Regions from separate parts of the Streptomyces sp. NPDC002868 genome, predicted to be linked through region 1. Evidence: riboswitches for the same ligand, from Rfam matches in the RefSeq annotation. Region 1 holds a riboswitch; the other holds the start of a gene.
What was found. Region 1 has a riboswitch for cobalamin ahead of ACZ3H8_RS01635 (CbtB domain-containing protein). Riboswitches for the same ligand answer to the same signal wherever they lie in the genome.
Positions count from the first base shown of each region.

Region 2: linked by a shared signal. The riboswitch ahead of metE (5-methyltetrahydropteroyltriglutamate--homocysteine S-methyltransferase) and the one ahead of ACZ3H8_RS01635 (CbtB domain-containing protein) in region 1 are both predicted to bind cobalamin.

Region 1 is NZ_JBVHDR010000001.1:352,605-357,417, reverse strand. It holds gene ACZ3H8_RS01645 (SpoIIE family protein phosphatase) at 1-1,234, shown strand, start outside; gene ACZ3H8_RS01640 (histidine phosphatase family protein) at 1,244-1,822, opposite strand; adenosylcobalamin (AdoCbl) riboswitch at 1,933-2,080, shown strand; gene ACZ3H8_RS01635 (CbtB domain-containing protein) at 2,084-2,299, shown strand; gene ACZ3H8_RS01630 (CbtA family protein) at 2,328-3,098, shown strand; gene ACZ3H8_RS01625 (substrate-binding domain-containing protein) at 3,263-4,141, opposite strand; gene ACZ3H8_RS01620 (sensor histidine kinase) at 4,304-4,813, opposite strand, start outside.
Region 2 is NZ_JBVHDR010000010.1:49,412-54,224, forward strand. It holds gene ACZ3H8_RS27260 (LysR family transcriptional regulator) at 1-272, opposite strand, end outside; gene ACZ3H8_RS27265 (type 1 glutamine amidotransferase domain-containing protein) at 353-1,048, shown strand; gene ACZ3H8_RS27270 (LmeA family phospholipid-binding protein) at 1,159-2,379, shown strand; cobalamin riboswitch at 2,495-2,725, shown strand; gene metE (5-methyltetrahydropteroyltriglutamate--homocysteine S-methyltransferase) at 2,878-4,813, shown strand, end outside.

The DNA.
Region 1 (4,813 bases):
CGAGAAGCCCGAGCCGTTCGAGGAGGAGGACCTGTCTCTCGCGGAGGAGCTGGTCGCGAGGGCCGCGGTCAGCATCGACAACGCCCGCCGCTACACCCGCGAGCACACCATGGCGGTGACCCTCCAGCGCAGTCTGCTGCCGCGCGGCCTGCCCGAACAGAACGCCATCGACGTCGCCTACCGCTACCGGCCCGCGCAGGCAGGGCTCGGCGGGCTCGGCGGCGTCGGCGGGGACTGGTTCGACATCATCCCGCTGCCGGGCGCCCGGGTGGCGCTTGTGGTGGGCGACGTCGTGGGCCACGGCCTGCACGCCGCGGCGACCATGGGCCGGCTGCGGACCGCGGTCCACAACTTCTCCAGCCTTGATCTGCCGCCCGACGAGCTCCTGTGGCACCTCGACGAGCTGGTCGCCCGCATCGACCAGGACGAGACCGCGGACGGCACCGAGGGGGTCACCGGAGCCACCTGCATCTACGTGATCTACAACCCGGTGTCCGGACACTGCACGATGTCACGGGCCGGCCATCTCCAGCCCGTCATCGTCCGCCCGGACGGCACCGCGGTCTTCGCCGATGTGCCCGGCGGCCCGCCGCTCGGGCTCGGCGGACTGCCCTTCGAGACCCTGGACCTCCAGCTGCCCGAGGACAGCCGCCTGGTCCTGTACACGGACGGGCTCGTGGAGGACCGCGACCGCGACATCGACGACGGCCTGGCGCTGCTGCGCCAGACGCTGGCGGAGCACGCGGACCGGAGCCCGGAGGAAACCTGCGAGGCGGTGCTGAAGGAGCTGCTGCCGGAACGCCCGCGCGACGACATCGCGCTGCTCGTCGGCCGTACGCGCGTCCTGGACTCCAGCCGGGTGACCGACTGGGAGGTGCCGTCCGACCCGTCGGCCGTGGGCGAGGTGCGGTCCGCCGTCTCCCGCAAGCTGGCCGAGTGGGGTCTGGAGGAGGAGGCCTTCACGACGGAGCTGATCCTCAGCGAGCTGGTCACCAACGCGATCCGGTACGCCTCGGGCCCGATCCGCGTACGGCTGATCCGTGACCGCTCCCTGATCTGCGAGGTCTCGGACCACAGCAGCACGTCCCCGCACCTGCGCCAGGCGGCGACCACCGACGAGGGCGGCCGGGGGCTGTTCCTGGTCGCCCAGTTCGCGGAACGCTGGGGCACGCGGTACACCCCGGACGGCAAGGTCATCTGGACGGAACAGCCACTGCCGACCGAGGGGCAGTGAGCGCGGGTGTCAGCCGGCCTCCGGGCCCAGCGGGCGTCCGCACTTCATGTTCCAGCGGCCCCCGCGTCCGGTGAGTTCCGTCAGGGTCAGGGGGGCGACGTCCAGGCGCCAGAACGCCTCAGGTGGCAGGGACAGCGACTGCACGATCGCCGCCCGCGTCACCGCCGGGTCGACGACCGCGAGGACACGGCCCGCGTCGGGCGGGAGCGACTCCAGCCACGCGCCCACCCGCGTGCACAGCGACCGTAGCGACTCGCCGCCGTGCGGTGCGCACGACGGGTCACTGAGCCACGCCGACACCGACTCCGGTTCGCCGGCGCTCACTTCGTCCAGTCGTCGCCCACGCCAGCGGCCCAAGTCCCAGTCGCCGAGGGCCTCGGCGGGCTCCGCCCGCAGGCCCAGCTCGGCGGCTGTCTCCCGGCAGCGCGCGGACGGGCCGCTCAAGAGCCGGTCGGCGCGCGGCAGCGTACCCGCGGCGGCGCGGGCGCGGCGTGCTCCAGACTCGTCCAGCGGCGCGTCGCCGTCGAAGCGGGCCTCCCGCAGCGCCGCGTTCGTCGCAGGTGAGACCAACATCACCCGTACCGTCATCCCGTGCGCTCCCCTCCCCTTCGCGGCCAAGGAACAAGCACATCATGGGCGTTCGGGCGCCCGGTCACGCGCCCCTGCGCCGTAGCGGTGCAGGCCCGCAAGCGGTACGGTCTCGTGGACATTGACGACGGTGTGACGGAAGCCCGGTGAGAATCCGGCACGGTCGCGCCACTGTGTACCCGTTCCCCGCGGGAAGTCAGACCCAGCACCTTCGTCTCAGGCACCACGATCGGGACGCGTGTTCCCCCAGGAGGTTCTGCCATGGCACAGTCTGCTGCGCCCGCCACCGCCGCGCCGGCCATCACCCCCATCTCGCTCACGGCCATCGCCCCCTGGGCGCTCTTCTTCGGCGTTCTGATGCTGGTTCTGCTCTACTTCGTCGGCGCCGAGCAGGGCGCCACCTCGCTCATCTCCGGCGAGAACGTCCACGAGTGGGTCCACGACGGACGTCATCTGCTCGGATTCCCCTGCCACTAGAACTTCTTCAGAGCTCAGGGGAAACACCATGAACTCCATATCTGTCAGAGGCCTGCTCGGCCGCGGCATGCTCGCGGGCCTGGTCGCCGGTGTCTGCGCTCTCGTCGTCGCGTATCTGCTCGGTGAGTCCCCTGTGGACGCCGCCATCGCGTTCGAAGAGAGCCACAGCCATGCGCACGGGGACGGCGGCGAGGAACTCGTCAGCCGCGCCATGCAGTCCACGGGCGGTCTCGCCACCGGCGTACTGGTCTTCGGCGTCGCGATCGGCGGCATCGCCGCCCTCGCGTTCGCCGTCGCACTCGGCCGCATCGGCCGGTTCGGCCCGCGCGCCACAGCCTTGCTGGTCGCTCTCGGCGCGCTGCTGAGCGTGTACGTCGTGCCGTTCCTCAAGTACCCGCCGAACCCACCGGCCGTCGGGGATCCCGACACGATCGGCCAGCGCACAACGCTGTACTTCCTGATGATCGTGCTCAGCGTCCTGCTCACGGTCGCCGCGGTGATCCTCGGCAAACGCCTGGCTCCCCGTCTTGGCAACTGGAACGCGACCGTCGCCGCCGCGGCCGCGTTCGTCGTCGCCGCCGGTCTCGCCTTCGCCTTCCTGCCCTCGTTCAACGAGGTGCCGAAGGGCTTCCCGGCAGCCGTGGTCTGGGAGTTCCGGCTGGCCACGCTCGCCATCCAGGTCACCCTCTGGACCTGCTTCGGACTGGTCTTCGGGTACCTCGCCGAGCGGCTCCTCGCCCCGGGGACCGCGGTGGTGGACGGGAAGGGCGCATCGCGGGCGACAGCCGCCGCGAACTGACCGAGCTGGGGCTCCGCCCCGGACCCCGCGCCTCAATCGCCGGCGGGGCTGAGTTTTCCCGCCGGTCGGCCCGAATCTTCAGGCCGACCGGCGGAAATCAAGCCCGTCCGGCCGATTGAGGACAACGCCCGAACGGCGTACCGGGGTCTGGGGCGAAGCCCCAGTTATCCCGCAGACGCCTCCACCGCGTCCGCGACAGCGTCGAGGAAGCGTGCGTGCGCGAGGTGGCTGCACGGAATCTCGGGGTTCCACGGCACCAGCCGCGCCCCGCCCGCCGCAGGCCGCCACGCCTCGATCGCGCTGAGCCGGTCGACCGGCAGGGCATTGGCCCGTACGTCCCTCAGCACGATGTCCGGCCGCAGTGACGCGGCCGCCGTCCAGTCGACGGTGGACCAGCTGGCGCCCGGTCCACGCTCGGGCTCCACCAGGCCGACACCGCAGTCGGCCAGCGCCCGCAGGTCCGCCCAGGCTCGGGGCCTGGCGAGGTGGACACTGTCCGGGGTGGCGGGCGACAGAGCCAGTACGCGTAACCCGGCGGCCTGGGCCGCGAGAGTACGTAACCGGCCTTCCGCACGGGCGAGTTCCACCGCACCCGAGCTGTCGGCGTCCGCTCCGAGCGACCGGGCGAGCGCCGTGAACCGGTCGCGTACGTCACCGAGTGAGCGGCCCTGCCCCACGTCGAAGACCACCACCGGGACCCGTTCCTCGATGTACTTCGCCGTGTCCGGATCCAGGCCGTACACCTGATCGGTGCCGTAGGTGACGGCGACCACCAGGTCGGGGTCCACCCGCAGGACCGCGTCCGCGTCCACGCGTGATCCCGACCCGAGGTAGGCGATGTCCCCGATGGGCAGGGAGCCGGCCTTGACCGGGTCTGCGGTGTCGCCGTCGTGGTGGGAACCGAAGATGCCCACCGGGCGAATGCCATGGTCGAAGAGTGTCGCCCCGGCCTGGATGTAGGCGACCGGCCTCGACGGTGTGGTTGCCGCTGCCGCCAGGCGGCCGCGGTCGTCCAGGAATTCCCAGTCCTTCCTACGCGCCATACCGTCCCCGCCCCTGCCTATTGCCGGTTACAGATCGCGACGCCTCCCCCGAGGGCATCGACGTTTGACTGCCCGGCGGGCTCGGCGGTCACTCATGCGGACCGTCGCCGTTTCAACCGCCTCATGTTTCAACGACTCCTGTGACTCAACGACCCCTGTGGCTCAACGCCCTTGGGCCGCAGCGGCGGGCAGCGACACCTCGAAGCGGCAGCCGCCCGTCACATTGCGTACGTCGGCGTGGCCCGCGTGCGCCTCGACGATGCCGCGGACGATGGCGAGGCCAAGACCCGCGCCGGCCGGGGGCGTACGGGCCTGCGTGCCGCGCCAGCCAGTGTCGAAGACGCGGGGCAGGTCCTCCTCCGGGATGCCGCCGCAGCCGTCGGTGACGGACAGCACAACCCACTCCTCTCGGCGCTCGGCGGCGACGGCGACCGTGCCGTCGGCCGGGGTCCGGCGGATCGCGTTGACCAGGAGGTTCGCCAGGACGCGGGTCATCTCCTTGCCGTCCACCTCGACCGGGAACGGCTCGACACGGTCGCCGACGAGGCGTACGCCGTACTCGCGGGCGAGCGGGTCCGCCCCGGCGAGCGCCTCGCCGACCAGGTCGTACACCGACATCCGGGTGGGTGTGAGGGCCAGCGTGCCCGCGTGGATGCGGGAGAGCTCGAAGAG
Region 2 (4,813 bases), on a different contig from region 1:
GGGTCGGCGATCTGGGCTGCGAGATCGTCGGCGACCGGGGTGGGGGTGACTCCACGAGGGAGCCGTCCGAAGAGTTCGCGTCCGAGCTGCCGCTCGAGGGAGCGGATCTGCGTGGTGACGGTCGGCTGGGAGAGACCGAGCAGACGGGCGGCCGCGGTGAACGAGCCGGTGCGGTGCACGGCGAGGAAGGTCCGCAGCAGGGTCAGATCGAGCGGGCCGTTCGGGGCCGGTCCCTGTATTCCCGACAATCCATTGGATTCCCTATGCCTCATGGTGTAGAGCCTATTGGATTCCAATGGCACATCGGTCTACGTTCGAGGACATCAGCGACCTTTCGACGGAGAGATGTGAGATGGCGAAGATCCTTTTTGTGGTGACCGGCGCGGACCACTGGACCCTGACCGACGGCACCCGGCACCCCTCCGGCTTCTGGGCGGAAGAGCTCGTGGCTCCCTACCGGGCCTTCACCGAGGCGGGGCACGACATCACCGTTGCCACGCCGGGCGGTGTCGTACCCACCGTGGACAGGGCGAGCCTCGCGCCCGAGGTGAACGGAGGTAAGGAGAACGCCGACGTGATCGCCACCGAGCTGGCCTCGATCGCCGCCCTGCAGCGACCGCTGAAGCTGGAGGAGGCCGACCTGACCGACTACGACGCGGTCTTCTACCCCGGCGGCCACGGCCCGATGGAGGACCTGGCCGTCAACCCGGACTCCGGCAAGCTGCTCACCGCCGCCCTGGACTCCGGCAAGCCGCTCGGCGTGGTCTGCCACGGGCCGGCCGCGCTGCTCGCCGCGGAGCGCGAGGACGGCTCCTGGCCGTTCACCGGCTACCGGCTGACCGGTTTCACCAACGCGGAGGAGACGCAGGCCGGCTTGGCGGACAAGGCGAAGTGGCTGCTCCAGAACCGGCTCGTCGAACTCGGCGCGGACTTCCAGGAGGGCGAGCCCTGGGCCCCGAAGGTGGTCGTGGACCGCAATCTGGTCACCGGCCAGAACCCTGCTTCGTCCGCCCCGCTCGCCGCCGAGATCCTCAAGGTCCTGGGCTAGGCGCTGACGCGGGCCCGGCAGGCGGCGGATCGCCGAAATTTTGGCTCAAACCATTACGTACGCACGGTAGGACTTGCGTTCGAGGGTGGCTCACGTGGTGGGATGAGCCGATGCGACCCCCCACACGCATATCAGCGCATTCACGAAATCCGTACGAAGAACTCGCTCAACTGGCAGACCCGGAACCCGATTACGCCAACTACGTCCCGCGGGACCCGCTGGAGCTCGGGCTCACCTCCGACCTCGACGACGAGGACGACTGGTCACCGCCCAACCACCGCGGGCAGAGCCGTCTCGCGGCTCTGCCCGCGGTGGTGAAGCTGACCGTCGCGGCGCTCCTGTGCACCGTCTGTCTGCTGCTCGCCGACCGGCTCGCGGAGGCGTACGCGCAGAGCAAGGCGGCGGACAAACTCCAGCAGTCGCTCTCACTCGCCACCAGGCCGGACGTGGACATCCACGGCTTCCCCTTCCTCACCCAGCTCATCGACGAGCGGATCGACCGGGTTGACGTCACCGTGCCGGACGTCTCCGCCGACCGCGTCTCGCTCGCCGAAGTGCGGGCCACCGCCAAGGACGTACGCATCGTCGGCGACGCCCCGACCTCGATCAAGGGCGCCGTCATCGGCAACCTCGACGGCGAGGTGCTGCTCTCCTTCGACGACCTCAACCGCGAACTGGGCGCCTCACAGCTCCGGTTCACCGGCAGCGGCGCCGACGGGGTGCGCGTGAACGGCGAACTGGCCATCGCCGGACAGGAACTGCGCGTACGTGCCCGTGCGCACATCCGGCGCGACAACAACCGGGCCCTCACCACCACCCTCGACGGCATGCAGCTCGACATTCCCGGTGTCGCCACCTACCGGCCCGGCAAGGACGCAGACCATTCGGGACTGCGGCTGCACCGCGAGACGGCCGAGCGGATCAGCCGCGAAGCAGCCCGCGCGAAGGCACTGCTGGCGGTGCCCGCCATCGTGGACCGGCTCGGAGTGCCGAAGGAGCAGGTGCGCCGGGCGCTGCGGAGCGAGGAGGAACTCCACCGGCTCACCGGAGCACCGAAGTTCGCCGAGCGTCTGATGAAGGTCAACCTCGTCGATGTGGTGATCGCGCATCCACAGCTGCTGGAGAAAGCGGGCATCGACCCCGCGCTGGTCAAGGGACTGCTCGCGGTCAGGCCGCCGGAGCTCTCGGAGCGGCTCTCCCTCTCCTTCGAGCTGCCCGACTCGCTCAGCGAGCTGCGGCTGCGGGACATCACCGTGGAGCGCGACGGCATCAAGGCACGCGTGGCCGGATCCGGCCTGCGCGTCGGGGACGCCGCCCGACCGGGGAAGTGAACGGGACCGGGGAAGTGAGCAGGACCGGAAGCTGACACCCCCGCCCCCGCCCCCGCCCCCGCCCCCGCCCCCGCCCCCGCCGGGGGCGGGGGTGTTCCCCGCGAGGGGCAGCGCCTAGGCTGGGTCTTGCAGTTGGTTCGCCCTGCCCTCCAGGCAGGCGCGTCGCAAGAGGGAATCCGGTGGAAATCCGGAACTGCCCCGCAGCGGTAAGTGGGAACGACCGCCGTCATACGCACTGGATCCGGCACAGGATCCGGGAAGCGACGGCCAGTAGGTGCCTTCGTACGACACGTACGAGGAAGGCGTGCCCACAAGTCCGAAGACCTGCCACTGCCCGTGCGCGACCGACGTGCGCGGAGATCTCGGTGACCTCGTGGGCGGGTCGGCGGTACGGGCAGCACAGGCACAGGCGTGCCGGCGGCTGCTCCGGTTGCCGTTCCTTCGCGTTCCACGATCCGCTCCGGGGTCGCCTGACGAGTACTCGCGAAGGAGAGTTCCGTGACCAGCACATCCTCAGCCGCCGGAGCCAGGGCCACTGTCTACGGCTATCCACGCCAGGGCCCCGACCGGGAACTGAAGAAGGCCATCGAGGGCTACTGGAAGGGCCGTGTCGAAGCCGACGCCCTCCGGGAGACAGCCGCTCAACTGCGCCGGGCCAACTGGCAGCAGCTGGCCGAGGCCGGCATCCATGAAGTGCCCACCGGAGACTTCTCGTACTACGACCATGTCCTGGACACCAGCGTCATGGTCGGCGCCATTCCCGCGCGCCACCGTGCGGCCGTCGAGGCCGGCACGCTCGACGGCTACTTCGCCATGGCCCGCGGGACCCAGGACGTCGCGCCCCTGGAAATGACCAAGTGGTTCGACACCAACTACCACTACCTCGTGCCCGAACTCGGCCCCGACACCGCCTTCACCGCCGACTCCGCCAAGCAGGTCGCCGAGCTGAAGGAGGCGCTCGCGCTCGGTCTCACCGCCCGCCCGGTGCTCGTCGGACCCGTCACATATCTTCTGCTCGCCAAGCCCGCGCCCGGCGTCCTCGCAGACTTCGAACCGCTCACCCTCCTCGACCGGCTGCTTCCGGTGTACGCCGAAGTGCTCTCCGACCTGCGGGCCGCGGGCGCGCAGTGGGTGCAGCTCGACGAGCCGGCCCTGGTCCAGGACCAGCCACGGGCCGTGCTGAACGCCGCGGCCCGCGCCTACCGGGAGCTGGGCAGACTGACCGACCGGCCCCAACTCCTGGTCGCCTCCTACTTCGACCGGCTCGGCGACGCCCTCCCCGTGCTGGCCAAAGCGCCGATCGACGGACTCGCCCTCGACTTCACCGGGCCTGCCGCCGCCAACCTCGGCGACCTCGCCGCCGTGGGCGGCCTGCCCGGCAAGCGGCTCGTCGCCGGAGTCGTCGACGGCCGCAACGTATGGATCAACGACCTCGAGAAGTCGACCGCCACACTCGCCACCCTGCTGGGGTTCGCCGACCGGGTGGATGTGGCGGCGTCCTGCTCCCTGCTGCACGTGCCCCTCGACGCGGCCGCGGAACGGGACGTGGACACGCAGGTCGCGCGCTGGCTGGCCTTCGCCCGCCAGAAGACGGCCGAGGTGGTCACCCTGGCCCGCGGACTGACCGAGGGCGCCGGCAGCATCGCCGCCCAACTCGCGGCCAACCGGGCCGACCTGCTCTCCCGCGCCACCTCCGCGCTCACCCACGACCCCGCCGTACGGGCCCGCTGCGCGGCCGTCTCCGAGGCCGACACCCGGCGCAGCCTCCCGTACACCGAGCGTGCCGCCGCCCAGCGCTCGCGCCTCGGCCTGCCCCTCCTTCCCACGACCACGATCGGTTCGTTCCCGCAGACCACCGAGTTGCGCACCGCGCGGGCAGACCTGAGGTCGGGACGCCTCGACACCGAGGGATACGAGAAGCGGATCGAGGCCGAGATCCGCGAGGTCATCTCCTTCCAGGAGAAGACCGGCATCGACGTCCTCGTACACGGCGAGCCCGAACGCAACGACATGGTGCAGTACTTCGCCGAGCAGCTCAGCGGCTACCTTGCCACCGGGCACGGCTGGGTCCAGTCGTACGGCACCCGCTATGTCCGGCCGCCGATCCTGGCCGGCGACATCTCCCGGCCCGACCCGATGACCGTCCGCTGGACCCGGTACGCCCAGTCGCTGACCAGTCGCCCCGTCAAGGGCATGCTCACCGGGCCCGTCACCATGCTCGCCTGGTCTTTCGTCCGCGACGACCAGCCGCTCGCCGACACCGCACGACAGGTCGCCCTGGCGCTGCGCGACGAGGTGAACGACCTGGAGGCCGCGGGCTCCTCGGTCATCCAGGTGGACGAACCGGCGCTGCGCGAGACGCTGCCGCTGCGGAGGGCCGGCCACGAGGCCTATCTGGCCTGGGCGACACAGGCGTTCCGCCTCACCACCGGCG